DNA from 3 places in the Micromonospora sp. C41 genome. Region 1 is predicted to be linked to each of the others. Evidence: riboswitches for the same ligand, from Rfam matches in the RefSeq annotation. Region 1 holds a riboswitch; each other region holds the start of a gene.

Region 1 (11,153 bases):
AGGTCGGTCCAGCTCACCAGCGGCGCGTCGCGCAGCATGCCGGTGTCGGTGACGCAGCCGGTCGAGTCGGCCATGCCGGCGCGCAGCGCCAGCAGACCGGTGATCGCCGTGGTGGCGACCGAACCGCGGGCGCCGTTGAGCCACACGCCGACGGGTGCGTCCGTTTCGGGGGACGGGGCGTGCGAGGTCTCGCGTTGGGTGACGGTCACGGGAAGACTCCTTCTCTGGGTGCGCCGGGACGGCGCGGTTCAGCGGGTGAGCACCTTGGTGACGGCGGCGGCGATGTCCTCCATGTCCTGTTCGGTGCCGAGGAAGGTGCTGTGGTGTGTCTGGACGGTGTGTGCGGCGAGCCACTCGGTGTTGGGGTACGTGCGCTCCCGGTGGATCGCCGCGAAGCGTTCGGCCAGCGGCGCGAGCAGCGGCTTCGTCCACGGCTGCAGCAGCCGGCTGCGGTGCAGCGGCTCGTCGGTGCAGTAGAACCGCCGGCCCAGCTCGGCGGTGAGCGCGGCGGCCACGGCGGCGTTGTCCAGGCCGGCCGGCAGCTCGTCGAAGACGATCGTGCCCTCGTAGATCGAGATGCGGGTCTGCCCGGGCGCCGGTTGCAGCAGCCGTACGCCGTCGACACCGTCCAGCAGGTCGCCGAGCAGCCGGTAGTTGTGGTTGCGCACGTCGTGCTGGCCGTCCAGGACGGCCAGTTGCGCGCAGGCCACGGCGGCGGAGAACTCGCTCAGGCAGAAGTTGGCGCCCTGCACACCGGCGCTCTCCTCCAGGTCCAGTTCGCCGGCCGGCGTCCGGTCGCCCCGGTAGCGGCGCGAATCGGCCCGCAGCTCCTCGAGCACCGGCGCGAGCGTGTCGTCGTCGGTGACCACGGCCCCGCCCTCACCGCAGGTGAGGACCTTGCCGTGCTGGAAGCTGAAGCAGCCGAGCCGGCCGAGCGAGCCGGCCTGGCGGCCCTGCCAGGTGGCGCCGTGGGCCTGCGCGCAGTCCTCCACGACGGAGATGCCGCGCGGCCGGGTGACCGCGTCGAGCGCCGGCACGTCGGCCATGTTGGAGGCCCAGTGCACGGCGACCACGGCCCGCGGGTCCACGGACAGGTCGAGGTCGTCCGGCCCGACGCAGCCGGTGTCCCGGTCGACGTCGACGAGCACTGGGACCAGGCCGGCGCGCAGCGCGGCGGTCGCGGAGGCGGTCCAGGTCAGCGCCGGTACGAGCACCGTCTCGCCGTAGCCGAGGCCGAGTGACTCCAGGGCCACCACCAGGGCACTGGACCCGTGGTCGACCGGCACGCAGTGGCGGGTGCCGACGTAGCGGGCGAAATCGGCGGCGAAACGTCGCTCGAACAGGACGGTGTCGCCGACGGACGGGCTGCTGATCGCCCACCGGCCGCCGGTCAGCACCGCGGACAGGTTGGCGGCGGCATCCGGCGCGGGGGTCGGCCAGCGTGGCCATGGGCGGTCCGGCGGGCGGACCGGCCGGCCGCCGTCCACGGCGAGCCGCCGGTCGATGGGGATGGAGGTCGTCATGCCTTCGACCTTGATGGCCATCGATACATCAGCGGTACATGTGCGATGGCCGCAACGGCCGGCGCTGTGTATCGGCGCTGTACCCCGGTGGTCGAACCTCGGGGCATGAGCCGATCCGCATCGCCCGTGGGCGAACCGACCGAACCCCGCGCCGTCACGCGCGGCGTCTCCGTGGTCATCCCGGTCAAGGACCGGGTGGCGGAGATGCGCCGCCAGCTCCGCAGTCTGCGCGACGCCGCCCCGAACTGCCCCGAGCCGGTGGAGGTGGTGGTCGTCGACGACTCGGCGCCCGCCGCGGCCGCCGCCCACCGGGCGGCCTGCGCCGAGTACGGCGCCCGCTACGTGCGCGGGCCCCGGCACGTCGGGGCCAAACGGAACCTGGGCGTCCGGCACGCCCGCCACGACCTGGTGCTGTTCACCGACTCCGACTGCCGGGTGCCGGCCGACCTGATCACCCGGTACGCGGTCCGGCTGCGCGCCTCCGGCGAGGAGGTCGCCGGCGTCACCGGCCCGGTGATCGTCGAGCCCGGCGACAGCGCGTTCTTCCGCGTGATGCGCCGCTCCTACCTGCTGCTCGGCGACCTGACCCGGCCGCTGCACTACGAGCGCGTGTCCTGGGGCGCCGGCGCGAACATGGCCGTCAAGCGCGCCGTCTTCGAGGCGGTCGGCGGGTTCCCGGAGGACTCCCCGATGCCGCTGGGCGGGGAGGACCTGCACCTCGGGCTGCTCCTCACCGACGCCGGCTACGTGCTGCTCACCGACCCGGACGGCGTGGTCACCCACGACACCGGCGTCGCCGACACCTTCCGCGCGGTCGCCTACCGGTTCACCACGTACGGGCGCTCCGAGCAGTGGCTCTGCCTGGCCCACCCGCACCGGCGCCGGTTCGTGCTCAACACCGCCAGCACGCTCGCCGTGACCGCGCTGGCCGGGCTGCTGACCGCCCGGCGCAGCGGGGGACGCAGCCTGCTCGCGGTGCCGGCCGTCGCGGCCGCCGTGATCGCCGCGAAGACGCCCGGCCGGCTCGGCGGCGACCGGGGACCACGCGCGGTGGCCGAGTCGGCGGCCTGCGCGGCGATCGAGACGCTCTTCGACGGGGCCGCGTTCGTCACCTCGCTGCGGCTCGGCCGTCCCGACCTGCTCTTCACCGGCTTCCGCGCGCCGGACGAGGCGGACTACCAGCCGGACGAGACGGACCACCGGCCGGTCGCGCCGGTGCTGGCGGCCTGACGGGGGGAGTGGCAGTGCCGACGACGTACCCGCTGGCCCCCGGCCAGCAGATGATGTGGGAGTTCATGACCGCGCTCGACCCGGCCCGTCCCGGCGCCTCACGGCTCGTGGTGGTGGAGTTCCGCCGGTTGCGCGGCACGCTGCGGGTCGACGTGCTGCGGCAGGCGATGCAGGATGTGGTGGACCGGCACGACGCGCTGCGGATGCGGTTCGACCGCATCGGCGTGCAGCCCGAGGTGCGGATCCTGCCGCACGTGGAGTCGCCGCTGGAGTACGTCGACCTGTCCGGACTGCCGCCGGCCGAGCAGCAGGCCCGCGTCGAGCAGATCGCGTACGCGCACCGCAACGACGCGTTCGACCCCGGCCGGGCGCCGCTGTGGCGGGCCGCGCTGGTCCGGCTCTCCGCGACCGAGCACGTGCTCGCGCTCTGCTTCTTCCACATGGTCTCCGACGGCTGGTCGTGCCGCGTCGTGGTGGAGGACCTGTGCCACGCGTACACGGCCCGGCTCGGCGCGGCCGACCCGCAGCCGCCGCTGGGCGTGGACCCGGCCGCGCTCGCCGCGCTCCAGGAGGCGGAGCAGTCCGGCAACGGTGTCGACGCCGCCGCCCGGGCCGCGTACTGGCGGGACCGGCTGCGGCCGGTGGAGCCGTACCAGCTGTTCCCGGCGGCGCCGCCGGCGCCGGACGTCGCGCTCAGCGCCGAGGTGGCCACCCGCTTCGCGTTCCCGCCCGAGATCACCGCGCGGCTGCGCCCGGCCGCACGGCGGGCCCGCACCAGCCCGTACGTGCTGCTGCTCGCCGCGTACCTGGTGCTGCTGTCGCGGCGGGCCGGCCGGTCCCGGGTGGTGCTGGGCACCACCACGCTGGGCCGGGAGAGCCCGCTGTCCCGGCAGCTCGTCGGGCAGTTCACCAACAACGTCTACCTGCCGGTCGACGTCGCGCCGGACGCGCCGATGAGCGCTGTGGTCGGCGCCGCGCACGCCTCGCTGGCCGGGGCCGTCGCGCACGCCACCGCGTACCACCGGCTGGCCCGGGCGGTCCGTCCCGGCTTCGCGGCGATCCGCCCCTGGCCGGACAACCACCTGTTCGACGCCTGGTTCCAGTCCGCCGCGTCGGCGTCGCCGGTGCTGCACTGCCCGGACCTGCGGGTGGAGCCGGTCGACATCACCGCCCGGGCCGCGCCCGGCACGCCGCCGCCCGTGGTCGCCGCGGACGTGCCGCCCGAATGTCTGCCCGTCTGGGTCAAGCGGGGTTCACCGATCGTCGTGGTGGACGACGACCGGGCCGGCGGCGTGGTGATCCGCAACCGGGGTGTCTTCGGCGACGACCTGGTACGCGGGCTGATCGACGACTACGTCGCGGTGGTCTCGGCGCTCGTCACCGACCCCGGCACCACACCGGAACGGGTACGCCTTCCTGACGGTGCGTGCTTCCTCGACCACGCGATCGGGTAGGAGTTCCGACGGACCGATCCCAGAGAGGTACGACGACCATGACGGACACCTCGACGAACCAGCACACGACGGAGCAGCCCGCGCCGCCGGTGCCCCGCTCGGCCGTACGGGCCCGCTGGTCGGTGGCGCTGCTCTTCGTCATCATGGGCCTGGCCATCGGCGGGTGGTCGGCCCGCGTGCCGGAGGTGCGGGACGCGGTAGGGGTCGGCAACACCGGCTGGGGCCTGGCGAACATCGCCACGAACGCGGGGGAGCTGGTCTCCCTGGTCGTGGTGGCGGTGCTGATCAGCCGGATCAACACCCGCCGGCTGGCGCTGGCCGGGGCCGCGCTGATCCTGCTCAACGCGCCGCTGCTGGCCGCGTCCACCACTGTGGTGGCGCTGGTCGGCGGCCTCGCGGTCTGGGGCTTCGCGGCGAACCTGCTGGCCACGCCGATGAACGCCCAGTCGGTCGAGGTGCAGAAGCGGTACGGGCGGCCCATCCTGTCCACGTTCCACGCGGGCTTCAGCATCGGCATGCTGGTCGGCGGCCTCTGCGGCACCGGGGCCGCGGCGATCGGGATGTCGCCGTCGGCGCAGATGGCCGTCACCAGTGTCCTGCTGGGCGCGCTGCTGATCGGCACGCACCGCTGGCTGCCCGACACGCCCCGCCAGGAGACCAAGGACGGCGAGGCGCGGCGCCGGCTGCGTGACCGGTTCACCCCGCAACTGCTGCTGCTCGCGGTGATCGCCTTCCTCGCCTCGTTCATCGAGATGGCCGGCGCCCAGTGGAGCGCGCTGTACGCGACCGAGGTGGCCGGCGCCACGGCGGTGCTCGCCGCGGCCACGTACACCTGTCTCTCGCTGGCCGCGACCGTCGCCCGGCTGTTCGGCGACCGGCTGGCCGGCCGGGTCGGGCGGATCCGCTTCGTCCGGCTGTCCGCGCTGGTCGCGACAGCCGGCGTGGCGCTGCCGGTGGCGTACCCCCATCCGGCGGCGGTGATGGCCGGGTTCGGACTGCTCGGGTTCGGCCTGGCGTGCGTGACCCCGACGGTGCTCGGCTTCGCCGGTGAGCAGCCGGGCCTCACGTCCGGCGAGGGCGTCTCCGTGGTGGCGATGGGCCAGTGGCCGGGCGCGCTGCTCGCGGCGCCGGTGATCGGCCTGCTCGCCGGCGCGCTGGACCTGCGTACCGCGTTCGTGGTGGTGGCCGTGCTGGCGCTCGCCGTGGTGGCGTTGATCGGGCGGGTCCGGGCGGCGGCGCTGCCCGGCGAGAGCCCGGCCCCGCCCCGGCCGTGACGGCCGGGGCGGGGGCGGCGGTCAGAAGTCGTCGTCGAACGTGACGCTGCCGGTCACCCCGACCTGGTACGCCGACACCCGCCGCTCGAAGAAGTTCGACAGCTCCTGCACGTCCTGCAACTCCATGAACGCGAACGGGTTGGCGCTGCCGTACATCGGGGCGATGCCGAGCACTGCCAGGCGCCGGTCGGCCACGTGCTGGAGGTACTCGCGCATGTCGGCCAGCGACATCCCCGGCACGCCCTGGCCCAGCAGGTCCGCGGCGAAGCTCACCTCGCACTCCACCGCCTCGGCCAGCATCTCCTTCACCTGCTTCTCCATCTCGGCGTCGAACAGGTCCGGTTCCTCGGCGCGTACGGTCTCCACCACGTCGAACGCGAACGCCATGTGCATGGACTCGTCCCGGAACACCCAGTTGGTGCCGGAGGCCAGCCCGTTGAGCAGGCCCCGGGACCGCAGGAAGTAGACGTAGGCGAACGCGCCGTAGAAGAACAGGCCCTCGATGCACGCGGCGAAGCAGATCAGGTTGAGCAGGAACGCCCGCCGGTCGTCGCGGGTCCGCAGTTCCCGCAGCTCGAAGATCGAGTCGATCCACCGGAAGCAGAACTCGGCCTTGCGGGCGATCGACGGGATGTTCTCCACCGCGGCGAACGCGGCGAACCGTTCCTTCTCGTCCGGCACGTACGTGTCGAGCAGGTTCAGGTAGAACTGGACGTGCACCGCCTCCTCGAACAGCTGCCGGGACAGGTAGAGCCGGCCCTCGGGCGAGTTGACGTGCTGGTAGAGGTTGAGCACCAGGTTGTTGGCGACGATCGTGTCGCCGGTGGCGAAGAACGCCACCAGCCGCGACACCAGGTGCCGTTCGGCGGGGGACAGCTTCGCCAGGTCGGCGAGGTCCGAGTGCAGGTCCACCTCCTCGACCGTCCAGGTGTTCCTGATCGCGTCCTTGAACCGGTCGAAGAAGCGCGGGTAGCGCATCGGCCGCAGGGTCAGGTCCATGCCGGGGTCGAGCAGCATGTGCCGGGTCGGTGCGGTGGTGGTCACTGGCATGCCTCGCAGCTCTCGGGGTTCTCCAGGGAACAGGCCAGCGCCTCGTCGTCGCTCACGGCGGAGACCACGCCGGGCACCGGGGCGGGCACCGGGGCGACGGTGGCCTGCTGGATGCGGGTGGCGGGACGGGAACGCAGGTAGTAGGTGGTCTTCAGCCCGGCCTTCCAGGCGTACAGGTACATCGAGGACAGCTTGCCGATGGTCGGCGCGCTCAGGAACAGGTTCAGCGACTGGGACTGGTCGACGAACGGCGCCCGCGCGGCGGCCAGGTCGATCAGCGCCCGCTGCGGCAGCTCCCAGGCGGTGCGGAACAGCTCCCGCACCGGCGCGGGCAGCTCGGTGATGTCCTGCACCGAGCCCTCGGCCCGCTTGATCCGGTCGCGGACCTGCGGCGTCCACAGCCCGCGCGCCTTCAGCTCCCGCACCAGGTACGTGTTGACCTGGAGGAACTCCCCGGACATCGTCTCGCGCTTGAACAGGTTGGACACCTGCGGCTCGACGCACTCGTAGCAGCCGGCGATGGAGGCGATGGTGGCGGTCGGTGCGATCGCCACCAGCAGCGAGTTGCGCAGCCCGCCTGCGGCGATCCGCTCACGCAGCGCCGCCCACCGTCCGGCCTGCGCCGGCTCCGCGCCCCACAGGTCCGGGTGCAGGTCACCCTTCGCGGCCCGGGTCTGCGGGTACGCCGGATGCGGCCCGAACCGCTCGGCCAGCCCGGCGGAGGTCTCCAGCGCGGTCAGCAAAATCTCCTCCTGCACGCGGGTGGACAGCTCCTTCGCCTCGGGGGAGTCGAACGGCAGGCGCAGCGTGAAGAACGCGTCCTGCAACCCCATCAGGCCGAGCCCGACCGGCCGCCAGCGCGGGTTCGACGCAGCCGCCTGCTCGGCCGGGTAGTAGTTGATGTCGATCACCCGGTCGAGGAACACCACAGCGGTGCGGACCGTGGCGCGCAGCCGCTCCCAGTCCACCCCGTCGGCGGTGACGTGGGCACCGAGGTTCACCGAGCCGAGGTTGCACACCGCCGTCTCGGCGTCGTCGTTCACCTCCAGGATCTCGGTGCACAGGTTGGACAGGTGGATCACGTTGCCCGGCTCACCGGTCTGGTTGGACAGCCGGTTCGCGGCGTCCTTGAACGTCATCCAGCCGTTGCCGGTCTGCGCGAGCGTGCGCATCATCCGCCCGTACAGGTCCCGGGCCCGTACCGTGCGGACCGCGTTCTTCTCCGCCGCCCGGTACGCGGCGTCGAACGCCTCCCCGTACAGGTCGGGCAGCTCCGGGGCGTCCGACGGATCGACGAGCGACCACTCGCCGTCGGCCTCGACCCGGCGCATGAACTCGTCCGGGATCCAGTTGGCCAGGTTGAGGTTGTGCGTACGCCGGGACTCCTCGCCGGTGTTGTCCCGCAGCTCCAGGAACTCCTCCACGTCCGGGTGCCACGGCTCCAGGTAGACGCAGGCCGCGCCCTTGCGCCGGCCACCCTGGTTGACCGCGGCCACCCCGGCGTCGAGCGTCTTGAGGAACGGCACGATGCCGTTGGACCGGCCGTTCGTGCCCCGGATCAGCGCGCCCCGGCCGCGCACCCGCGACCAGGCGATGCCGATGCCGCCGGAGAACTTCGACAGCTTCGCCACCTGGTGGTAGCGCTCGTAGATCGAGTCCAGCTCGTCGCGCGGCGAGTCGACCAGGAAGCACGACGACATCTGGGTGTGCCGGGTGCCGGAGTTGAACAGCGTGGGGGAGCTGGGCAGATAGGCCAGGCTGGACATCAGCCGGTAGAAGCCGACCGCCTCGCCCGGGGTGCGGGACAGCCCGCAGGCCACCCGTAGCAGCCAGTACTGCGGCGTCTCCACCACCAGCCGCGACTGCGGGTGCCGCAGCAGGTAGCGGTCGGCCACGGTACGCAGTCCGAAGTACTCGAACCGCCTGTCGCCGTCCGGGTCCACGGCGTCGTCGAGCTTGCGGGCGTGCCGGGCGACGAATGCGGCCGTCTCGTCGCCGATCAGCCCCAGCCCGTGCGCGTACGCGATCGACTGGCTGAAGCTCGCCACGCCCTGACCGCGGACCTCCTTGTCCACGTACGCGGCCAGCAGCCTTGCCGCCAGCTTCGAGTACTGCGGCTCCTCGCCGATCAGCTCCGCCGCGGTCTGGATCGACAGCCGGTCCAGCTCGGCGGTGGTCGCCCCGTCGTAGAGCCCGCTGATCGTCTTGGTGGCCACCCGCAGCGGGTCCACCTCGTCCAGGTCGGCGACCCAGCGTTCGACCGCCCGGACGATCTTGCCGACGTCCACCGGCTCGGTGTCGCCGTCCCGTTTGCGTACCCGCATCGCCGGCCGGCGGGCCTCGGACCCGCCGCCGGTGGCCGGCGGGCTTTCCTGCACGACAGTCATGACCTCTCCTCGCTGTCACCGTCTGGAGACGGCGGGAGACGCCAACGGGCACGGCGCGGCCGGCCCGGCTGCTGGCGTCGGTCGTCCCGCGCGACCTCCGGCCGCCGTACGCGGAGGCGCACGGCGCGCTGGCAGGTCTTCGGACTCGCGGGCCCGACCGGGGTCGCCGGTCGCCTACCGGCCGTCGCTTCCCAGGCCGGTGGCCCAGTGCTGTTGACGGCTGTCGTTCCCACTCACCGCTGCGGGGCAGTCCCGGATTTCCACCGGGTTCCCTCTTGCCTCGGCCCCGCCCCGGAGGGCTCGGCCGAACCAGCTGCGGCACCACCATATATGGCGGTGGGGGCGGTTGGGCAACACCAGATGTCGTGTCGGGCGTGTCGCATGGATCTCACTGTCCACAGTGCCTACCCCCGATGCCGGCGCTCGCCGCCGGGCGCGATACTCGGCGTATGGGGAATACCGGACGCCGCTGGGCGTGGGTGGCGGTCCTGCTCGTCGGCGTCGGGCTTCACCTGCTGGTGCTGGAGACACTGTCCGGCACCGGCACCGTCACGTTCGTGCCGGCGCTGATCGTGCTCGGCGCGTGCGTCGCGCCCGCCACGTTCCTGGCCTTCGCCCAGGGGCGGCCGGCCCGCCGCCCGGTCCCCGGCTCCGTCGTCGGCGTCGCCGCGCTTCTCGGCGGCGTGGTCGGCGTGGTCGCCGCCGGCTGGCTGGAGTACGGCACGCTGCACCGCCTCGGCGTCCTGCCGATGGCGCTCGTCGGCCTGGCCGAGGAGACCGCGAAGCTGATCGTGCCGGCCGGCATCCTGCTGCTGTGGCGGCGGCACCGGTCACCGGCGCAGGGCCTGGTGATCGGCGTGGCCTCCGGCGCCGGGTTCGCCGCGCTGGAGACCATGGGGTACGCGTTCGCCGCGTTCGTCGGGTCGGAGGGCAACCTCGGCGCCGTCGAGCGGACGCTGCTGGTTCGCGGTCTCACCGCGCCCGCCGCGCACCTGGCCTGGACCGGGCTGACCGCCGCCGCGTTGTTCACGTTCGCCGCCGCGCCCGGTGGCCGGAGACTGGCGGCGTTCCTGCTCACCTTCGCCGCCGCCGTCACGCTGCACACCTGCTGGGACACGTTCGGCACGCAGCCCGCGTACGTGTTCATCGGCGGTGTGTCGCTGGGCTGGGTGCTGCTGCGCCTGCACCTGGACCGCGAGCGGCCCGCCGCCCCGCCCCGGGCGCCGGAGCGTGATCCTCACCAGCTCGCCGAGGTGGCGGGGTCGGAGCCCTCCTGATGCCGCCATCTCGGCGAGCTGGAGTCGAGCAAGCGTCAGCCGGCGGCCAGCCGGACACCGAGCGCGACGAAGGCGACAGCGCAGAGCCGGTCGACCCGCCGCGACCAGCGGCTGTCGCCCCAGCGGCGGGCGAACCGCCCGGCGCCCACGCCGAGAGCCAGGTCCACGGTGAGCTGCACCGCGACGAACAGCGCGCCGAGCAGCACCAGCTGTGCCGCCACCGGGCCCGCGTCGGGCCGGACGAACTGCGGCAGGAACGCCACGCTGAACAGGATCATCTTCGGGTTGAGCAGGTTCGTGAGCAGCCCGCGCCGGAACGCCCGCCCGGCGCCGCCGCCGTCCGCCCCGTCCGCCGCGACGCCGGGCCGGCCCGTGCCGCGCAGCGCCCGCAGGCCCAGCACGATCAGGTACGCCGCACCGGCCCACCGGATCGCGGTGAACAGCACCGGGGACGCGGCGATCACGGTGGCGAGTCCGGCCACCACGGCGGCGACGTGCACCGCCTCTCCGGCCGCGACCCCGAGCGCCGCCACCGCCCCGGCCCGCGCGCCGTACCGGGTGGCGTTGGCGAGCACGAACATCATGTCCGGCCCGGGGGTGAGCATGAGCACCACGATCGCGGCCAGGTATCCCGCGAGCGTGGCCGCCGACAGTCCGAGCACGCCTCAGCCCTCCTCGGCGCCGTCGAGCAGCGCCCGGCGCAGCGCCAGCCGGTGTTCGCGCCGGATCTGCGCCTCCCGGTAGCGCCGCCGGTCACCGTCGGTGCCGGGCAGCAGCGGCGGCACCGGCCGGGGCTGGCCCTCGTCGTCCACGGCCACCATCACCAGGTGCGCGGTTGCCACGTCCACCGGCGGCACTGCGCGGTCCCAGCGGTCCGCGCTGACCTTCACGGCCACCTCCATCGAGCTGCGGCCGGCCCAGGTGATCCGGGCGTCCACGTGCACCACGTCACCGACGC
Region 2 (11,153 bases), 400 kb from region 1:
AGCAGCCTGCCGCGCTCGCGGAATTCGACCCGCTCGATCCGCCGGCCGGGCGCCGCCGTGGCCTCGGCACGGATCGGGATGACGCCCGGCGCGGCGAAGAAGTCATTGGGCCGGGGCGAGGTGAGCGCCACCGACGGCCCGCCCGGCAGTGGGCTGGGCCGCGGGCTCCCCGAGGCCGGCGGCGGCGACGAGCCGGTCGGGTCGGCGCCGTCCCCGTCGCACGGCTGGCCGCTCAACACCCAGTCGGTCGGCTCGGGGTCGGCACCCTGGTAGTTGCCGCCGAACCGCACCGTCACCGAGGCGCCGGTCGGCAGCGTGGATCCCGCCGGCGGACGGAGCATGGTCATCGGATACATCTCGCCGCTGCCCAGCGTGTATCCGTCCGGCAGCCGGTCGAGGCCCATGGTGATCGTCTGACCGTTCGCCTGCCGGAACCGCAGCCACCAGTCGGTGACGGGAGCGCCCAGGTTGGTGACGGTGAGCTCGGCCCAGAAGCCGCTGGACCACTCCCGGGTGATGGTGTAGTCCACCGTGCACGCCGTCGCGGCGTAGGCCGGCCGCAGCGCCATCGTCATGGCCCCGCCGACGACGACCGCGGCTGCTGTAGCCAGCGCGAAGATCCTGCGTCGCATCATGCCCCCGTAACATCGACATACATCACTTCATGCAGCCTCGGCGCTCCGGGCACGGCCTGTCAAGGGCTGAACCGGGCCCGGGCCGGGCGGAACGGCGCGGCGTTCCGCCCGGCCGGCGGCTCAGCGTCCGCGCAGCTCGGCCGCGGCGGCGACCAGGTGCTGTAGGGACGCCTCGACCTCGGGATAGCCGCGCGTCTTGAGGCCGCAGTCGGGGTTCACCCACAGCCGCTCGGCCGGCACCGCGGCCACGGCCCGGCGCAGCGCGCCGACGACCTCGTCGTGGGACGGCACCCGGGGTGAGTGGATGTCCCAGACGCCGGGCCCCACACCCCGGCGGTATCCGATCGCGGCGAGGTCGTCGAGGACCTCCATCCGGGAGCGGGATGCCTCGATGCTCGTGACGTCGGCGTCGAGGGCGTCGATGGCCGTGATCACCTCCCCGAACTCCGAGTAGCACAGGTGGGTGTGGATCTGGGTGTCGTCGGCGACTCCGCAGGTGGCCAGGCGGAACGCCCCGACTGCCCAGTCCAGGTACGCCTTCTGGTCCGCCCTGCGCAGTGGCAGCGTCTCACGCAGCGCCGGCTCGTCGACCTGGATGACCCGGATACCGGCTGCCTCGAGATCACGGCACTCGTCGCGCAGGGCGAGCGCGACCTGGTCCGCAGTGTCTGCCAGTGGCTGGTCGCTGCGGACGAACGACCAGGCCAGGATCGTGACCGGGCCGGTGAGCATGCCCTTGACCGGCCGGTCGGTCAGCGACTGCGCGTAGGTGGACCAGTTGACGGTCATCGGCGCCCTGCGTGCCACGTCGCCGTAGATGACGGGCGGACGCACGCATCGGGAGCCGTAGGACTGGACCCAGCCGTGTTCGGTGGCGGCGAACCCGTCCAGCTGCTCGCCGAAGTACTGGACCATGTCGTTTCGTTCCGGCTCGCCGTGCACGAGCACGTCCAGGCCCAGCCGCTCCTGGAGCCGGACGACGTGCTCGACCTCGGCGCGCATCCGCTGCGTGTAGGCGGCGTCGTCGAGACGCCCGGCCCGGTGCTCGGCACGCGCGCGGCGCAGCTCGTCGGTCTGCGGGAACGATCCGATGGTCGTGGTCGGGAGGGGCGGCAGGTTCAGCCGGGCCTGCTGTGCCGCCGCACGCTCCGGGTACGCGCCGCGCTGCCGATCCGTGGCGCGCAGCGCGGCGAGCCGACCGCGTACGGTGTCGTCGCGCCAGGCGGCAGGGGTGGGCGGCAGCGGCTCGGGCAGGGACGTGGTGCCGTTGCGCAGCGCGCGGCCGAGCCGGACGACCTCATCGACCTTCTGCCGGGCGAAGGCGAGCCGCTGACGCAGCGCCGGGTCGAGAGCGGTCTCGGCGGACAGGTCCTCCGGCACGTGCAGCAGCGAGCACGAGGTGGACACGGCGACGTGGTCGGCGAGGGCGGTGACGGCGGCACCGGCCGCCACGGCGGCCCGCAGGTCGGTACGCCAGACGTTGCGGCCGTCGACGAGGCCGGCCACGATCGTCTTGCCGCGCAGCGGTCCCGCACCGGCCAGCCGCCGCAGGTTGCCGGGCCCGGCCACCAGATCCACGCCGACCGCTTCGACCGGCGTGTCGAGCAGGGCGGGCAGCGCGTCACCGAGCTCGCCGAAATAGGTGGCGACGAAGATCGCCGGCCGCTGTTCCACCGCGCCGAGCCGGGTGTACGCCTCCCGCAGCGCGTCGATCTCGGCGGCGCTCCGGTCGGCGACGTAGGCGGGTTCGTCCAGCTGCACCCATCGCACGCCCGCCGCGGCGAGGGATCGCAGGATGCCGGCGTACACGTCGACCAGGTCGGTCAGCCGGTCGAACGGTTCGCCGCCCGCCTCGGTGGGCTTGGCCAGCAGCAGGAATGTCGCCGGCCCGACCAGCACCGGCCGGCTGTCGATTCCCAGCTCGCGGGCCTCGCGGTACTCGCGCAGCGCCTTGTCGGGATTCGCCGCGAAGGTGGTGTCGGAGCCGATCTCGGGAACCAGATAGTGGTAGTTGGTGTCGAACCACTTCGTCAGTTCGAGCGCCGGCTCGGCATCGACGCCCCGGGCCATGGCGAAATAGGTGCCGAGGTCGCCGAGGCCGAGACGGGCGAACCGGCGCGGGATCGCGCCGACGGCGACGGCCGTGTCCAGCACGTGGTCGTAGTAGGAGAACGTGTTGGACGGGATCGCGTCCAGGCGCGCGTCGCGCAGCGTCCGCCACACCTTCGCCCGTAGCGCGGCAGAGGTCGCCGCCAACTCCTCGGCGTCGATCCGGCCCGCCCAGTAGGCCTCGACGGCCCTCTTGAGTTGCCGGTTGCCCCCGATACGTGGATAGCCCAGCACGGTGCTCTGACCGAATGCGGTACTCATGGAGATCCCTTCCCTCGAAGCACACGAGGCCGATCGAGGCGGGGAGGGAAGGGGCACAGACGGCGTACCGGCTTCCGCACCGGCCGTCCCGAGCGACCGTCGGCGGCGCACACCGGACGGTGCGCGCGGTGCGGGCAGGTCTTCGGACTCGCGGGCGCGACCGGATCCACCCGGTCACCTACTGGCCGTCGCTTCCCAGACCTCACGGTCCAGTGCTTCGATGACGGCTGTCGTTCCCACTCACCGCTGCGGGGCAGTCCCGGACTCACACCGGGTTCCCTCTTACGACGCCACACCCGTCACGGGCACGGCGAACCAGCACCGTTGTCCATCGTATGGGGCGGTGAGCCGACGTGGTCGGCGCGTCCGTCCTGCGGGACGGCGAGCCGTCGCGGCGGGTGGCGGGAGCGACTCGCGGTCGGCCCCCGCCCCCCGTCGCAGGGCCGGTCAGCCCTTGCGCCACTTCTGGCCGGCCGTGCCCGTGCAATCCCAGAGCTGGAGCCTCGCGCCGTCGTTGCCGTTCCGGTCCTTGATGTCGACGCACTTGTCGGCCTGAAGGTTGACCAGGTCCCCGGCCGAGTTCAGGGTGAACTGCTGGGCGCCGGTGCCGTTGCAGGTGTAGAGCTGCACCACCGCCCCGTTGGCGGTGGACCCGGCGTCGACGTCCATGCACTTGTTGTTCTGGCTCTTCAGCGCCGTGCCGCTGAACGTCCACTTCTGCGCGTTGGTGTTGTTGCAGTTCCACATCTGCAGCGGCGCGCGGTCGACGAAGTTGGAGCTCGGCACGTCGATGCACTTGTTGTTCCAGTTGCTGACCACGGGCACCCCGGTGGTCGGGTTGCCGCCCCCACCTCCGGTGAACGGGCTGAGGATCAGTCCGGCCGAACGGGGGTCGCCGTCGTGCACCAGTGACTCGAATCCGCCGACGTCGTCGAAGGCGAACGCGTACGCCCGGCCGTCGGTCATGTTGGCGTGGATCAGGCGGGCGTACTGGTTGGTGGGGTTGCTGCGGTAGAAGTCGGCGGCGTTCGTGCTGGGCTGGGTGTCGATGGTGCCGAGCGTGCCTCGGTTGAGGGCCGCGCAGAGCGTACGCGAGATCGGGCCGACCACCTGGTCGTTCGGCGCGGGCAGGTCGCCGTCGCATCCCCAGACGCTGGCCGAGGAGGGCCGGTCGAAGGAGGCGACCACCTGGCCGCTGCCGTTTGTGAAGGTCATGGTGTTGCCCGAGGTGCGGCCGTAGTACCGGATGGCCGGCTGGTCGGCGAAGGGCGCCACGGTCAGCGTCTTCGTGGTGTACGCGTTCCACGCGGAGGCGATGTAGGAGTCCAGATAGGTGGTGCTCAGCAGGCCGGCCCCGGCCGCCTTCCCCGGAGCCAGGACGCGCAGCACGGTCCCGTCGGAGCGGGTGTGGACGGTGTTGGCCCAGCCCGGCTGCGCCCGGATGCCGTCGATGACCGCGTTGCGTCCGTTGGCCACCACGTCGCCGGTGCGCTTGGTGACGCCGTTGGCGCCGGTCACCGTGACCGCGTGCGGGATCGCGAACATGTCGACCTGGGAGCTGTTGAGCCACAGCCCGGAGTCGTTGTAGGTGAACTCGCTCCAGTCGAAGAGGATGTCGCGGTTCGCGTCACCGGCCGCCCAGGGCGCGGGCTGCACCAGTCCGTCCGGGGTGAGGAAGAACTTCAGCTTCTGCCCGAGGGCGAAGTAGGCCCGGCCGGAGAAGCCCCGGGGGAACTGGATCGTGGTGCTGCCGCCGTTGCCGGGGCCCGGTATGGAGACGTCCGGCGCGGGCGACGGCGGGATCTGCCCGCCGCTCCACGGCACGAAGGCGCCGCCGGCGGTGACGTAGCCGAGCCGGCCGGAGGACAGCTGGACGCCGATGACGTAGAGGTAGACCGGGTCGGTGCGACCGGTGGTGTTGGTGACGGTGACGGGTAGCAACGCGGGTCCGACCGCGTGGGCGGGCGTGGCGACGACGGTGCCCGCGAGCCCGGCGAGCAGTGCGGACGCGGCGGCGAGCAGCTTTCTTCGAAGACGCATGGCGACACCTCGCTGGAGACAGGGACGGGAGAGCGCTCTCTCAGCAGGGTCTAGTTGTTAATATTGTTTGTCAATAGGCGATCACCGATGGACGCGAGACCGTCACGGGCGGGGCACCCGCCGTGCGACGGTCGGGTCCGGCGGGACGACATGCTTGGCGGTCTCGTTGGCGGCGACGTTGACCAGGGTGACCGCGGCGAGGGCCGCCAGCACCACCGGCGGGAGCGCGGCGAGTCCGAGTGGCGCGGACAGTGGGCTGAAGGGCAGCGCGACGGTGACCGTGATGAGCAACAGTCCGGTGCCGGCGAGCGCGGCGGAGGGGCGGCTGCGCAGAAAACTCCGATTGGAGCGCAGCACCAGCAGCGCGATGATCTCGGTGGCGGTGAACTGGACGAACCAGGCGGCGCGGAAGACGTCGGTCGACACGTGCCACCACCAGCGCAGGGCGCCGAGTACGAGGAGGTCCACGGCGATGCTGATCGAGCCGTACACCAGCATGAACCTGCGGATGGTCCGGACGTCGACGGTACGCGGATGCTGGATCTGCTCGGCATCGGCGTAGTCGGTGGACAGGGTGGTGTAGGGGATGTCGGAGAGGAAGTTGAGCAGCAGGACCTGACGGGGCAGCAGCGGCAGGAAGGGCAGCAGGAGCGCGGCGATGCTCATGCTGACGACGTTGCCGAAGGACGCGCTGGTGTTGACCCGGATGTACTTCAAGGTGTTGGTGAACGTGCGGCGGCCGAGGCGGATGCCGTCGGCGATCACGTCGAGGTTCTTGTCGAGCAGCACGATCGCCGCGGCCTGTTTGGCGACGTCGACAGCGGTGTCGACGGAGATGCCGACGTCGGCGGCGTGCAGCGCGGGAGCATCGTTGATGCCGTCGCCGAGAAACCCGACGACGTCGCCGCGTTGGCGCAGCGCGGTCAGGATGCGTTCCTTCTGCAGCGGGTCCACCTCGGCGAACACGGTGACGTCGGCGATCCGCTCCGGCAACTGGTCGTCGGGGCAGGCGGCGAGGTCGGCGCCGACGAGCGGTTCGCCGGCGAGGTCGACGCTGGCGGCGACGTGCCGGGCGGCGTGCCGGTTGTCGCCGGTGACCAGTCGGACCGTGACGCCCATGTCAGCGAGCCGGCGGATGGCGGCGGCGGCGTCTGCGCGGGGTGGGTCCTGGAAGGCGAGCAGCCCGACCAGCGTCATCTCCCGTTCGTCGGCGACGGCGACGGCGGTGACGCCGGGCATGGCTCGCACGGCGAGGCCCAGCACCCGGTCGCCCTGGTCGCTGAGCGCGGCGAACCGTCGCAGGACCCGCTCGCGTACCTCGTCCAGCGGTACCGTGCCCGCGGCGGTGCGTGCGGTGGCGCAGACGTCGAGCACCGCGCGTAGCGCACCCTTGGTGACCAGGATCGGCTCGTCTCCGTCGCGCACCAGCAGGGACAGGCGCTGGCGGGTGAAGTCGTAGGGCGCCTCGGCGATGCGGGTGCCCGGGTCGGCGGGTGGTTGCCCCCTCATGATCGCCGTGTCGACAGGGTTGGGAAATCCACGCTGGAGGCCGGCGTTGAGCCTCGCGAGCCGGGCCACCTCGGCGTCCGGCTCACCGTCGACCGAGAGGCAGCCGGTGAGGGTGACCGTGCCGGCGGTGAGGGTGCCGGTCTTGTCAGTCAGCAGCACGGTCATGGCGCCGAAGTCCTCGATGACCTCGAGGCGCTTGACGATGACCCGGTGCGCGGCCATCGCACGGGCGCCGGCGGAGAGGCTGACCGCGACGATCGCCGGCAGCATCTGCGGGGTCAGCCCGACGGCGAGGGCGAGCGAGAACAGCAGGGAGTCGATGACCGAGCGGTGCAGCAGCAGGTTGGCGACGAAGATGCCGACCAGCAGCACCACCATGATCCGCACGAGCAGCAGCCCGAAGCGGGTCAGCCCGCGCTGGAAGCCGGTGCTGGCGGGGCGGGAGGCGACCCGGCGGGACACCGCTCCGAAGGTGCTGTCGCGGCCGGTGCGCATCACCACCGCGCGCGCGGTGCCACTGGCCACGTGCGTACCCATCCACAGCGCGTTGCCGCGCGCGGTCAGCTCCGCGTCCGGCGGCGACGGGTCGTCCGACTTGGGTACGGGGAACGACTCGCCGGTAAGCACCGCCTGGTCGACCTGCAGACGTTCCGCCTCAACGATCCGGCAGTCCGCCGGGACGACGTCCCCGGCGCGCAGCACCACGAGGTCGCCGACGACGACCTCCTCCACCGGTACGGACACCTCACGCCCGTCGCGGATCACCTCGGTGTCCACCCGGACCCGGGCCTGCAACGCGTCGACGGCCCGCCCGGCGGCGTGTTCCTGCCAGAAGCCGAGGCCACCGCTGGCCGCGACGATGGCCAGGATGATCGTGCCGTCGATCAGATCCCCGACGGCCATCGACAGCAGGGTCGCGGCAATCAGGATCAGGATGATCGGGCTGGTGAACTGCGACAGCAGGAGCCGCCAGCCCCGCCTGGCGCCCGCGTCGACCCGGTTGGGCCCGTGCTCGCGCAGCAGGGCGGCGGCGCGTTCACCGGTGAGCCCGGCCGTGGAGGCTCCGACGGCGGCCACGGCCTGCGGCAGCGGCCCGGCCCAGAACGCCGCGCGCCCGTCGTCTGCTCGCCCCACTGCGCACTCCGCGGTCGCCGGCCACCCCCACGAGTGACGCTACCGATCCGCCCCACCGCGCGCGGGTGATTGGCCTGCCCGCTCACCGTCGGCCGGTTCGCGCCGTGCCCTCTGCCACGCCCGCAGCGCCACGCCGACGCCGATCAGGGCCAGCAGCGCCCACTCCCCGATGCCCAGTTCCCGTTCCAGATAGCGGTAGGAGGCGGCGCCCAGGTAGCCCAGCAGCGCCACGGCCGCCGCCCACACCAGGCCGCCGGCCAGGTTCGCCCGCAGGAACACCGGCCACCGCATCCCACCGGCGCCGGCGATCATGGGAACCACTGCGCGCAGCACCGCCACCCAGCGTCCGATGAGCACCGCCCACGCCCCGCGGCGGGCGACCAGGCGGCGGGCCCGCGCGATGTCGAGGCGCCGGCGCAGCACTCGCGGGGCGCGGGCGAGCACACCCGCGCCGTACCGGCGGCCGAGGGCGTACCCGGCCTGGTCACCGAGGCAGGCCCCGGCCGCCCCGGCGGCCACCACCGCCCACAGCGGCAGCGCGCCACCGTGGGCCACCAGCCCGCCGATCAGGATCGCTGTCTCACCCGGTACGACCAGCCCGAGCAGCGTCGAGGATTCCAGGGCCGGCAGGACGATCACCAGGGTCAGGACGAGCAGCGGCGGCAGCCCCACGAGCACCGCCATGATCCTGTCCACCCGATGATTGTCGCCCCGGAGAGTGGCCGGTGAGAGAGAAGCGCCTCCCGCGGGCGGACGAACCGTAGGGTTCGGGTCGACGGCAGGGACGGTGCCGGACGAGGGGCGGCCGAGGACCGGTGGGAGCGCGTACGCATCGCCCGTCGCCGGCGTTGCTGGTCAGCCTGACCGTCTCGGCGTGCCTTCTGGCGGCGCTCAGCGCGGCCGTACGCAGCCACCGGGTGCCTCGCTGGGAGCAGGACCTGTTCACCCTGCTCAACCACCTTCCGGCCGGGCTGACCCCGGTCCTGGTCCTGGTCATGCAGCTCGGCTCGTACCCGGCGGTGTTCGTCGCCGCCGCAGCAGCCGTCATCGCACGCCGCATCGGCGCCGCGTGGACTCTCCTGCTGGCCGGGAATCTAGCGTACTGGCTCGCGGCAGCCGTCAAGGCCGCGGTCGCCCGGCAGCGGCCCGCGGCGCTGTTCACCGACGTGGTCCTGCGCGAGACGATCACCGGACGCCTCGGGTACCCGTCGGGACACGTCGCGGTCGCCACCGCCCTGGCGCTCGTCGCCGCGCGGGCCGGCGGCCCCCGGTGGCGCCGCGCCGCCTGGGTGGTGATCGGGCTGGTCGCCGTCGCGCGGATCCACGTCGGAGCGCATCTGCCGATCGATGTGGCCGGCGGTGTCCTCGTCGGCTGGCTCGCGGTGTGTCTGGCCCGACTCGTGGTCGGCGAGGTCGGGCCGCAACGGTCGGTGCCCGCACTGCGGGCGACGCTGCGGCGGCGCGGGATCGAGGTGGCATGGTTGGCGCCGATCCACGGCGACGCCCGTGGCTCGCAGCCGTGGCAGGCGGTCACCACCGGCGGTCGGCGACTGTTCGTCAAGGTGACCGGTGGCGAGCAACGCGACGCGGACTGGGTCTACAAGCTCTACCGGCGGATGCGCTACCGCCACGTGGCCGACGCGCCGCCGTACCTGAGCGCACGGCAGCAGAGCGAACACGAGACCTGTCTGACCCTGCTCGCCGCGCGTGCCGGCGTGCGGATACCGGCCGTCGTCACGACCGCCGCCGCGCCCGGCGGCGACGCCGTGCTGGTGCAGGAGTTCATCGACGCCGCCCCGCTGGACGCCGTCGTCGGGCCGGTCCCGCTTGCCGCCGTACGCGACGCCTGGGACCAGGTGGCGCGTCTGCACCGGGTGGGCATCGCGCACCGGGACCTGCGGGCCGCGAATGTGCTCGTCGGCCGGGACCACGTCTACCTGGTGGACCTGGGCTTCGGCGCCGACGACGCCTCGGCCGAGCAGCGGGCCCGCGACGTCGTCGAGCTGATGGTCGCCCTGGCCGGCCGGGTCGACCCGGCCGGCGTGGTCGATGCGGCGATCGACCGCCTGGGTGTCGCGGCGGTCGCGGACAGCGTGCCGTTCCTGCAACCCGCGGTGCTGTCCCGCGCCGGCCGGACCGCCCTGCGCGCCCGGCCCGGCATGCTCGACAGCCTTCGCCAGGAGATCCTGCGACGCAGCCCGGACCGCGACCGCCCGGCGGCGAAGGTGGTCCGGATCAGCCGCCGCACCGTCCTGGAGCTGCTGGTCCTGGGGTTGGTCGTGCACCTGCTGCTCCCCCAGCTCGGCGAGATCCGCACCGCCCTGGGTCTGATCGTGCACGCCAACCCGGTAGCGGTCGCCGCGACGCTGCTCGGCTCCGCCCTGACCTACCTGCTCAGCGGTCTCGTGCTCCGGTTGGCCACGGCCGGCCGGGTCCCGCTGGGCGAGGCCACCCTGGTGCAGGTGGCCGCGTCGTTCGCCAACCGGCTGGCGCCCGGCAGCCTCGGCGGCGCCGCGCTCAGCCTGCGTTACCTGCACCAGAAGGGACTCGTCGCCGCTGACGCGGGCACCGCCGTGGCCGTCTCCCGCGCCGCCGGCGTGGTGTCCGTCGTACTGCTGCTGCCGGTGCTGCTGCCGTTCGCACGCCAGCCCGCCCGCATCCTCACCCACGACGCGGCCAGGGCACTGCCGCTGCTACTGGGCGCCCTGGCCGTGCTGCTGGTCCTCGCCGGCGTGCTCGCCGTACCCCGGGTCCGGCGGCGTGGACGCGCCGCGGCCGGCCAGGTCGTGACCGCGCTGCGCGAACTGCGCCACCAGCACGGGCTGCGGTGGCTCGTCGTCGCGTCGACGGCGCTCACCCTCACCTATGGCCTCTGTCTCTACGTCGCGCTGATCGCCGCCGGCCCGGTCCCGCTGGCCCACCTGCCCCCGGTGATCCTGGTCTGCCTCGTCGGCGAGGGTGTCTCGTCCGCCGCGCCCACCCCCGGCGGGCTCGGCGCCACCGAAGCCGCGCTCGTCTCCGGTCTGCTGCTCTACGGAGTGCCACTGGACGCCGCCGTCGCGGGCACCCTGATCTACCGTCTCGCGACGTTCTGGCTCCCGGTACCGCCGGGATATCTGGCCTTCCGGCTCCTGACCCGGCGCCGGCTGCTGTGAACGCCGGCGACGGCGGGCGATCGTGGGCGGGGCCGGAGCGGCAGTGGCGATCCGCGCGTCTTCGGCCGTCTCCCGAGCTACGCCCGGCCGGGTCAGCCGGCCAGCGCCCGGCGACAGCGGGCGAGTTCCGCGCGCAGATCCCGGCGCAGGGCCCGGTCCAGGCCGGGCTGGGCGAGCGCATGGGCGAAGTCGCGGGCCGCCTCGTCCCACCGGCCCAGCCGGGTCAGGGCCGTGCCCCGGTTGTAGCGCGGCACGGGGGCCTCCGACAGCGCCACCGCCCGGTTCAGGTCGGCGAGCGCGGCGGCCACGT
Region 3 (7,260 bases), 390 kb from region 1:
AGAACACGGTCTCGATGCCCGCGGTCCCCGCACCCAGGGGGCGCAGGGCGGCGTTGACGGCGGCGAGTACGCCGAGCATCGCCAGGGCTTTGCTGTCGATGCCGCCGGAGGTGAGTTCGGCGAGGACGAGCGCCACGAGTACCGGCAGCATGACGATGAAGACCAGCGGCGCCTCGCCGGTGCGGGCGGTGCTCTCCGGGTGTGCGGGGACGAAGAACGGCCAGGTGAAGGTGGCCAGCGCGGCGGCCGAGGCGAGGGTCAGCACCACAGCGGTACGCGGGGCGACCCGCAGCACGCTCATGCCGGTGCCCTGGTCTCGTCGAGCGCGGCGGCGACCTGTTCCACTGTCAGCCAGGGGGCGGGGGCGAGGACCTTGGCCACCTGCGGCGCGAACGCCGGCGAGGCGAGCATGACCTCTGCGGTGGTGCCGTCGGAGACGATCTCCCCTTCGGCCATCACGATCACCCGGTCGGCGAGGGTGGCGACGAGTTCGACGTCGTGGGTGGCGACCACCACGGCTCGGCCGCTGCCGGCCAGCATCCGGGCGGCGGCGGTGAACTGCCGCTTGGCATGGTAGTCCAGGCCGCGGGTCGGCTCGTCGAGCAGGACCACCGGCGGAGCGGCGGTGAGCTGCACGGCGAGTGCGAGGGCGAGCCGCTGTCCCTCGGACAGGTCCCGGGGGTGCCGGTCACCGGGCAGTCCGGGGACGAGCTGGTCCACCAGCGCCCGGCAGGTGCCGGCCGGCACGCCGGTCTCCCGGTCGGCCTGGGCGCACTCCGCGTCGACTGTCTCCAGGTAGAGCAGGTCACCGGAGTCCTGCGGGACGAGGCCGACGTGCCGGCGGGCCTGACCGGCCGGCAGGGCCTTCGGGTCGACGGTGCCCTTCGGCCCGGTCACGGCGACGGTGCCGCCGTGGCGTGGGCCGCTGCCCTGCACCGCCCAGAGCAGGCTGGACTTGCCGGATCCGTTGCGGCCCATCAACGCGACGACCCGGCCGGCGCGCAGATCGAGGTCGACGCCGGCCACCGCGACGGTGCCCGGATACCGTACGACGATCTTCCGCGCGGTCAGCGTGGGACCGGTGTCCGCGCCCGCCGGGACCGGCGGCGGCGCCACGCCGGCGAGCCGGTGCCGGAGGTCGGACGCCCGTCGGCGGGCGTCACGGACCGACAACGGCAGCGGTGTCCAGCCGGCGAGGCGACCCAGCTCGATCAGGGGTGGCGCGATGTCGATGTGGGCCAGCCCGGTCGCCGGCGTCCCGTCGTGGACATGGCCGTCGCCGGGCAGGTACAGCAGCCGGTCGGCGTACTGCAGGACGCGCTCCAGCCGGTGCTCGGCCAGCACCACTGTCACTCCGAGGTCGTGCACCAGCCGGGTGACGGTGGCGAGCACGTCCTCCGCGGCGGTGGGGTCCAGCGCGGAGGTGGGTTCGTCGAGCACCAGCACCCGGGGGTGCGCCGTGAGCACCGCGCCGATGGCGACCCGCTGTTGCTGACCGCCGGACAGCGTCCGCAGGGGCCGGTCGCGCAGGTCGGCGATGCCGAGCAGGTCCAGCGTCTCCTCCACCCGCTTGCGCATCACCGCGGGTGGCAGGGCGAGCTGCTCCATCCCGTACGCCAGTTCCTCCTCGACGGTGTCGGTGACGAAGCCGGCCAACGGGTCCTGGCCGACCACGCCGACGACGTCGGCGAGATCGCGCGGCGGATGCGTGCGGGTGTCCCTGCCGTCGACGGTGACGGCGCCGTGCAGGGTGCCGCCGGTGAAGTGTGGGACGAGACCGTTGATCGCCCGCAGCAGCGTCGACTTTCCGGCACCGGTACGGCCCGCGACCAGGCAGAGTTCACCTTCCTCGACGCGAAACGTCACATCCCGCAACGGTGGCGGGCCGCCCTCGGCATAGTGGACGGTGACCCGGTCGAAAGTGATCATGGGCGGTCTCCCGGTGTCGATGCCCTCGCGGCGCGCACTCCGTCTGCCGGCACGTCCGTGACGGGGATGGGCCGGTCCACCGACGGCGGGCGTCCGGCACATACTGTCGGCGGTGGTGGCGGCGCCAGCCAGGCGGGTGCCGCCGCGACGCCGACGGCGAGAAGCATCAGCGGGGTCAGCTGGGGCCAGGTGAGCGGGCTGACCGGCGGGTAGAGCAGTTCCGGGTCCACCGAGCCGGCGAGCATGGTCAGTGCCGCGGCGGCCACCCCGCAGCCGGCCACGAGCAGCTCGGCCGGACGCCAGCGGTCCGGTCGGTACCGGCTGCGGCGGACCCGGCGACCGGCCAGCAGCATGCCGGTCACGGCGGCGGTCAGTCCGGCCAGGAGCATCGGCAGCCCCAGGTAGCCGGGTGCGGCGGTGTCGAGCAGCCCGTAGGTGCCGGCGCAGACGCCGACCAGCCCGCCGAGGACGAGCGCCCCGGTGACGGTTCGCTGCCCGGCGGGCACCGCCGCGGTGCGGCCGTAACCACGGGAGTCCATCGCGGCCGCGAGGGCCAGGGACCGGTCCAACGCGTCGGCCAGCACCGGCAGGGCGATCCCGCGCAGCGCCCTCATCCCGCGGGCGGACGCGCCGCGCAGCCGCCGGGCCCGGCGGACCCGTAGCACGCTCTCCACCAGCTGCGGGGCGACCGACAACGCGACCACGACGGCGGTGCCGATCGCGTACAGCGCTCCGGGTACGGCCTTGAGCAGCCGCTTCGGGTTGGCCAGGGCGTTCGCCGCACCGAGGCAGATCAGCATCGTCGCCAGCCGCAGCCCGTCGTAGAAGCCACCGAGGATCTGCTCGGCGGCGACCGGTCCGAACAGGCGGATGCCCGCCGCCCACGCGGGCAGCGGGATCTCCGGCAGCCGGACCAGGATGTGGTCGCCCTGGCCGCCGCCGAACACGATCCGGAACACCACCCGCATCGTGACGATCACCGCGCCGAGCCAGACGTACATGCGGAACGCCAACGCCCACGGCGCGTCGCCCCGGCGGCGCACCACCACCAGACCGGCGACGGCGACGAGCAGGGCCAGCGGCAGCGGATTCGTGGTGTGGCTGGCCGCGGTGGCCAGGCCGAGCGCCCACAGCCACCATGCGCCCGGGTGCAGCCCCCGGGGCAGCCACCACACCGGCCACCGGCCCGGCAGACGACGGGCGTCGGCCGGCCGCGACCCGGTGACCGTGACGTCAGTCATCCGGGTCGGCGGCACGGCGTCGTCGGGCCGCGACCAGCGCGCCGGTGGCGAGCAGGGCGAGCAGAAGCACCCCGGCGATCGTGCCCAGTGGCAGGCCGTCGTCGTCACGGGACGCGGCGACATCCGTCACCACCGGCTCGTCGGAGGAGCCCTGCGGTGCCGTGCCGGTGGCGGCGCCCGGCGTCGCCGTCAGGGTCGGCGTACCGGCCGTCGGTGACGTGCCGGCGGAGGTCGGCGGGCCGACGGAGACCGGCGGGCCGGAGGTGCCGCCCGGCCGGGTGGGCTCGCCGGGCCGGCCACCGGCGACCGGCGGCGGTGCGACGGTTCCTCCCGCCGGTGGTGGCGCCGCCGGCTCACCGCCCGTGGGCGGCGGCGGCGGTGGTGGCGGTGGCGGTGGCGGGGCGGGGCGTTTCGGCGCGACGCCGGGACGGGGCGCGTCGTCGGCGTTGCGGTTGAGGGAGAACGACCAGCCCTCGAAGCTGCCGGCCGCCGGCTTGCGGTTGAGCACGCCCTTGTCGCTGTACGTCCAGCTGCCGCCGTTCGGGGCGTGCCAGTACGACCAGTAGGCGCTCGCAGGCGGGGTGTCGACGCACTTCTCCGTCGCGGCCGACGGCTTGCCGTCGATCCGGCAGATGAACCCCTCGCCCCAGCGCAGGGTTCCGGTGATCGGGAAGCCCGCGTTCTTGAGCGCCGCGAGGCCGGTGGCCTGGGTGCCCGGCGCGCACCGCACCACCGTCCCGCCGCCGAGCTCGTTGAAGTCCACCACGACTGTGACCCCGGAGGCGTCCGGGCAGTAGCCGGCCGACCCGGCGGCCACCGCAGGACTGCCCGGTCCGATCGTGGTGCAGGCGGTGACCAGGGCGACGGCCAGCGCGCCACGGGCGGCGCGGAGGCTCATCCCGCCCGCCGTCGGCCGAGCACGAGCAGTGTCACTCCGCCACCGATCAGCAGCAGCGCGATCAGCAGGTAGCTACCGATCGCCACGCCGGTCGTCGGCAGCCCGCCCGGCCCGGACGCGGCCGGGGTCGTGATCGGCGGCGCGACGGTGGCCGGCGCCGCGGTCGTGGGCGCGGGTGTCGCCGGAGGGCGGGTCACGCTCGGCGTCGGGCCGGCGGTGCCGGTCGGTGGAGGCGAAGTGGTGAGCGTGGGAGACGCGGAGGGCGTGGACGGCGCGGTGGGCGAGGCCGTGCCGGTCGGGGTGGGAGTCGACGTGGGCGGCGGGTCGAGGCCGATCCGGCCCAGCGGGACCTGGGCCAGCCCGAGCAGGGCCTGCGCGGTGGCCCGGCGCCACTGGTCCCGGTCGGTGTCGGTGATCCCGGCCGCCGCGGCAGCCGTGAATCCGTCGGTGTTGTAGGCGATCGCGCCGGCGTCGGCGGAGGCCGCGCCACCGTTGCCCGCGGTGAGCTGCAGCGCGGCCAGGGCCGTCGCCGCCCGGGCGGCCTCGTCGTCGCGGCCGGCGGCGGCGAGGGCCTGCCCGGCCAGGCCGGTGCTGTTGGAGTTCGCGCCGGTGGTGGGTCCCGAGCCGCCGAAGGAACCGTCGGCGTGCTGCTGGGTGACCAGCCAGTCGGCGCCCTTGCGGGCGGCGTCGCCGGCGCCCGTGGCGCCGTCCTCGGCGGCGGCCAGCAACGCCTGCACGGCCATCGCGGTCGAGTCGACGTCGAGGGTGGCGCCGGGCTGGTCGTCGCAGGACGGCGACGGCCCGTCGGCGGCGTCCGGGTAGAGCCGGAAGCCGCCCGCCGCGCACTGCTGCCGGATCAGGAAGTCCACCGGATCCTGTGGCAGGTCGCCGCTGCGGGCCAGGCCGAGCACGGCGAAGGACTGGTCGAAGGTGTTGCTGGCGTCCGGGCCGCTGTCGGCGGTGGTACGGCTGGTGATCCGTCCCCGCTGGTGCCCGGCGTCGGCCGTGGCGATCAGCGACAGGGTTTCCGCCCGCAGGTCGTAGCCGCCGAAGTCGGTGGGGTCCGCGTCGGCGGCGGCCGCGGCGTAGAGCAGTTTGGCGGTGGCCCCGCCGTCGGTGAAGCCCTCGATGCCCCAGTCGTCGTAGCTGTTGTAGGACCGTACGTGTGTCGCGACCTGCGCGGTCGCCGCCTGCCGGGTCGGTGCGTCGACGCCGGTGGCGGACAGCGCGACCAGGCCGTCGATGGTCAGCCCCCAGTCCTCGGGGGCGAACGGGCCGGGCAGCGCCCCGTCGGTGAACTCGCCGGCCAGCCAGGACGCGGCGTCGCGGGCGGCGGTGATGTGGGCCGGGGCGGGTGCCGCGACAACGGCCGGCGGGGTGCCGGTGATCGCGGCGAGAGCCGTCACCGTGGCTGTACCGAGACCGGTGGTGAGACGCCGGGACAGGGGCATCAGGGGTGCCTTTCGCAGAGCGGTCGGTGAAACCTCCGGAAAGCACCCCGAGAGACGGACACCCCGCTCCGCGTGCTGCGGTGGGCGGGGTGGTCGGACCTCGGCGGCCCGGACTTCACCCTGTAGACCTCGACAGTGGAAGCCGCTCGTCCCGGGCGGGGCATTCCGGCTCGCGAAAGGGACTCTCGCTCACGGTTGCGGGTCAGCGCCGGCTTCGAACCGGCTTCCCCCCACACGGGACGTATGCAGTTGTGCCCGGCGCACCGGGTGCCGACACCGTACCGCCCGGGCGCGCGACGACGCCAGAGCAGCTGCCGGTACCCGGTGCGCCGCTGGTCACACCGTTCGCAGCCGCGGTTCAGGGAGCGGCGATGCTCGGCGGGGCGCCGGCGCCGAAGGACCAGCCCTCGACGCTGCCCGGCGCGGGGTTGTAGCCGGTCGCCCCCGACGTGCTGTAGGACCAGGAGCCACCGCTGGACGCGTGCCAGTACGACCAGTACGCGGTGGCCGGCGGGGTGTTGACGCACGGCTCGGTCGCGGCGGTGGGCTTGCCGTTGATCCGGCAGACGAAGGCCAGGCCCCAGCGGGCGGTGCCGGTGACGGTGAAGCCGGCGGCCTGAAGCGCGGCCAGGCCGGTGGCCGGATCGCCCGGCGCACAGGCGACCTGTACGCCGCCGCCGAGCGCGGCGAAGTCGACGACCACAGTGACTCCCGAGGTGCCGACGCAGGCGGCGGCGTGCGCCGACCGGGGCGCGGGTTCGACTGCGGTCAGCGCGACGCCGGCCACGACGGCGGCCAGCAGGCCGGCCATCCAGGTGCGGGCGGTGGGACGGTGACGGAACACGGGTCCTCCTGTGATCGGGTGAGCGGCGAGGCGGTTCACGGGCAGGCGAGCACCGGTGCGCCGGGGTCGGCGCCGGCGGCGGACAGACGGGCGTACCCGACCCCGGTGAGACCGAGGACGGCCTGGGCGGTGGCCCGGGGCGCGGTGGCCGGGTCGAAGCCGCCACCGTCGAAGTCGACAGCGCCCCGGTCGGCGGGCGCCCCGGCGCAGCCGACCTGGAGTCCGGCGAGGAACGCCCGGGACCGCGCCCAGGCCGGCAGCCGGTGACCGTCGCGCAGGGCCTGCGCGGCGAGGCCGGTGCTGTTGGCGTTCGGTGTGCCGGCCGCGTTGGCGAAGCCGCCGTCGGCACGCTGAACGGACACCAGCCAGCGCAGCCCGGCGGCGGCGTCGGCCGGACGGTCCGCGGCGCGCAGCGCCTGCGTCACGAGCGCGGTGGCGTCCACGTCGGACGTGCAGACCGGTTGGGCGGGCAGCAGCGGGTAGCCGCCGTCCGGGCATCGGGTGCCGGCCAGCCAGGCGGCCGCCGCCGGTGGCGCCCCGGCCGCGGTACGGTCCAGCGCCAGCAGCGCGAAGGACTGGCTGAACGCGTTGCTGTAGTCGCCGTACGCGGACCGGTCGCTGAACCGGCCGGCCGGCGTCTGCAGCGAACGCAGCCGGGCGATCAGGTCCACCCCGCCGACGTCGGCCGGGTCGCCGCCGCGCACCTGCACGGCGAGGGCGAGCTTGGCGGTCGCGCCCGCGTACGCCTCGGAGACGCCGTCGCCGAGGTAGCCGTCGCGGATGTCCGGCCGGGTGACCCAGGCCAGCGCGCCGGCGCCGTGGTCGTCGGCGACGCCGCCGGCGGCGAAGGCGAACACGGCGTCGAGGGTCAGCCCCTGGTCGGGGTAGGCGACACCG

Evidence for each region. Region 1 has a riboswitch for cobalamin ahead of KBX43_RS01830 (ribonucleoside-diphosphate reductase subunit alpha). Riboswitches for the same ligand answer to the same signal wherever they lie in the genome.
Region 2: linked by a shared signal. The riboswitch ahead of metE (5-methyltetrahydropteroyltriglutamate--homocysteine S-methyltransferase) and the one ahead of KBX43_RS01830 (ribonucleoside-diphosphate reductase subunit alpha) in region 1 are both predicted to bind cobalamin.
Region 3: linked by a shared signal. The riboswitch ahead of KBX43_RS00325 (terpene cyclase/mutase family protein) and the one ahead of KBX43_RS01830 (ribonucleoside-diphosphate reductase subunit alpha) in region 1 are both predicted to bind cobalamin.

Annotation. Positions count from the first base shown of each region.
Region 1 covers NZ_JAGPXP010000001.1:610,498-621,650, forward strand. The annotation lists gene KBX43_RS01800 (inositol-3-phosphate synthase) at 1-209, opposite strand, end outside; gene KBX43_RS01805 (DegT/DnrJ/EryC1/StrS family aminotransferase) at 249-1,523, opposite strand; gene KBX43_RS01810 (glycosyltransferase) at 1,629-2,753, shown strand; gene KBX43_RS01815 (condensation domain-containing protein) at 2,768-4,207, shown strand; gene KBX43_RS01820 (MFS transporter) at 4,246-5,481, shown strand; gene KBX43_RS01825 (ribonucleotide-diphosphate reductase subunit beta) at 5,503-6,531, opposite strand; gene KBX43_RS01830 (ribonucleoside-diphosphate reductase subunit alpha) at 6,522-8,918, opposite strand; cobalamin riboswitch at 9,031-9,247, opposite strand; gene KBX43_RS01835 (PrsW family glutamic-type intramembrane protease) at 9,368-10,195, shown strand; gene KBX43_RS01840 (LysE family translocator) at 10,231-10,857, opposite strand; gene KBX43_RS01845 (acyl-CoA thioesterase) at 10,861-11,153, opposite strand, start outside.
Region 2 covers NZ_JAGPXP010000001.1:209,623-220,775, reverse strand. The annotation lists gene KBX43_RS00305 (Ig-like domain-containing protein) at 1-632, opposite strand, end outside; gene metE (5-methyltetrahydropteroyltriglutamate--homocysteine S-methyltransferase) at 756-3,005, opposite strand; cobalamin riboswitch at 3,121-3,340, opposite strand; gene KBX43_RS00295 (beta-1,3-glucanase family protein) at 3,453-5,045, opposite strand; gene mgtA (magnesium-translocating P-type ATPase) at 5,148-7,688, opposite strand; gene KBX43_RS00285 (DedA family protein) at 7,728-8,384, opposite strand; gene KBX43_RS00280 (lysylphosphatidylglycerol synthase domain-containing protein) at 8,504-10,843, shown strand; gene KBX43_RS32010 (tetratricopeptide repeat protein) at 10,936-11,153, opposite strand, start outside.
Region 3 covers NZ_JAGPXP010000001.1:223,768-231,027, reverse strand. The annotation lists gene KBX43_RS00345 (ECF transporter S component) at 1-301, opposite strand, end outside; gene KBX43_RS00340 (ABC transporter ATP-binding protein) at 298-1,929, opposite strand; gene KBX43_RS00335 (CbiQ family ECF transporter T component) at 1,926-3,170, opposite strand; gene KBX43_RS00330 (hypothetical protein) at 3,163-4,068, opposite strand; gene KBX43_RS00325 (terpene cyclase/mutase family protein) at 4,065-5,519, opposite strand; cobalamin riboswitch at 5,656-5,793, opposite strand; gene KBX43_RS00320 (hypothetical protein) at 5,878-6,330, opposite strand; gene KBX43_RS00315 (peptidase) at 6,399-7,260, opposite strand, start outside.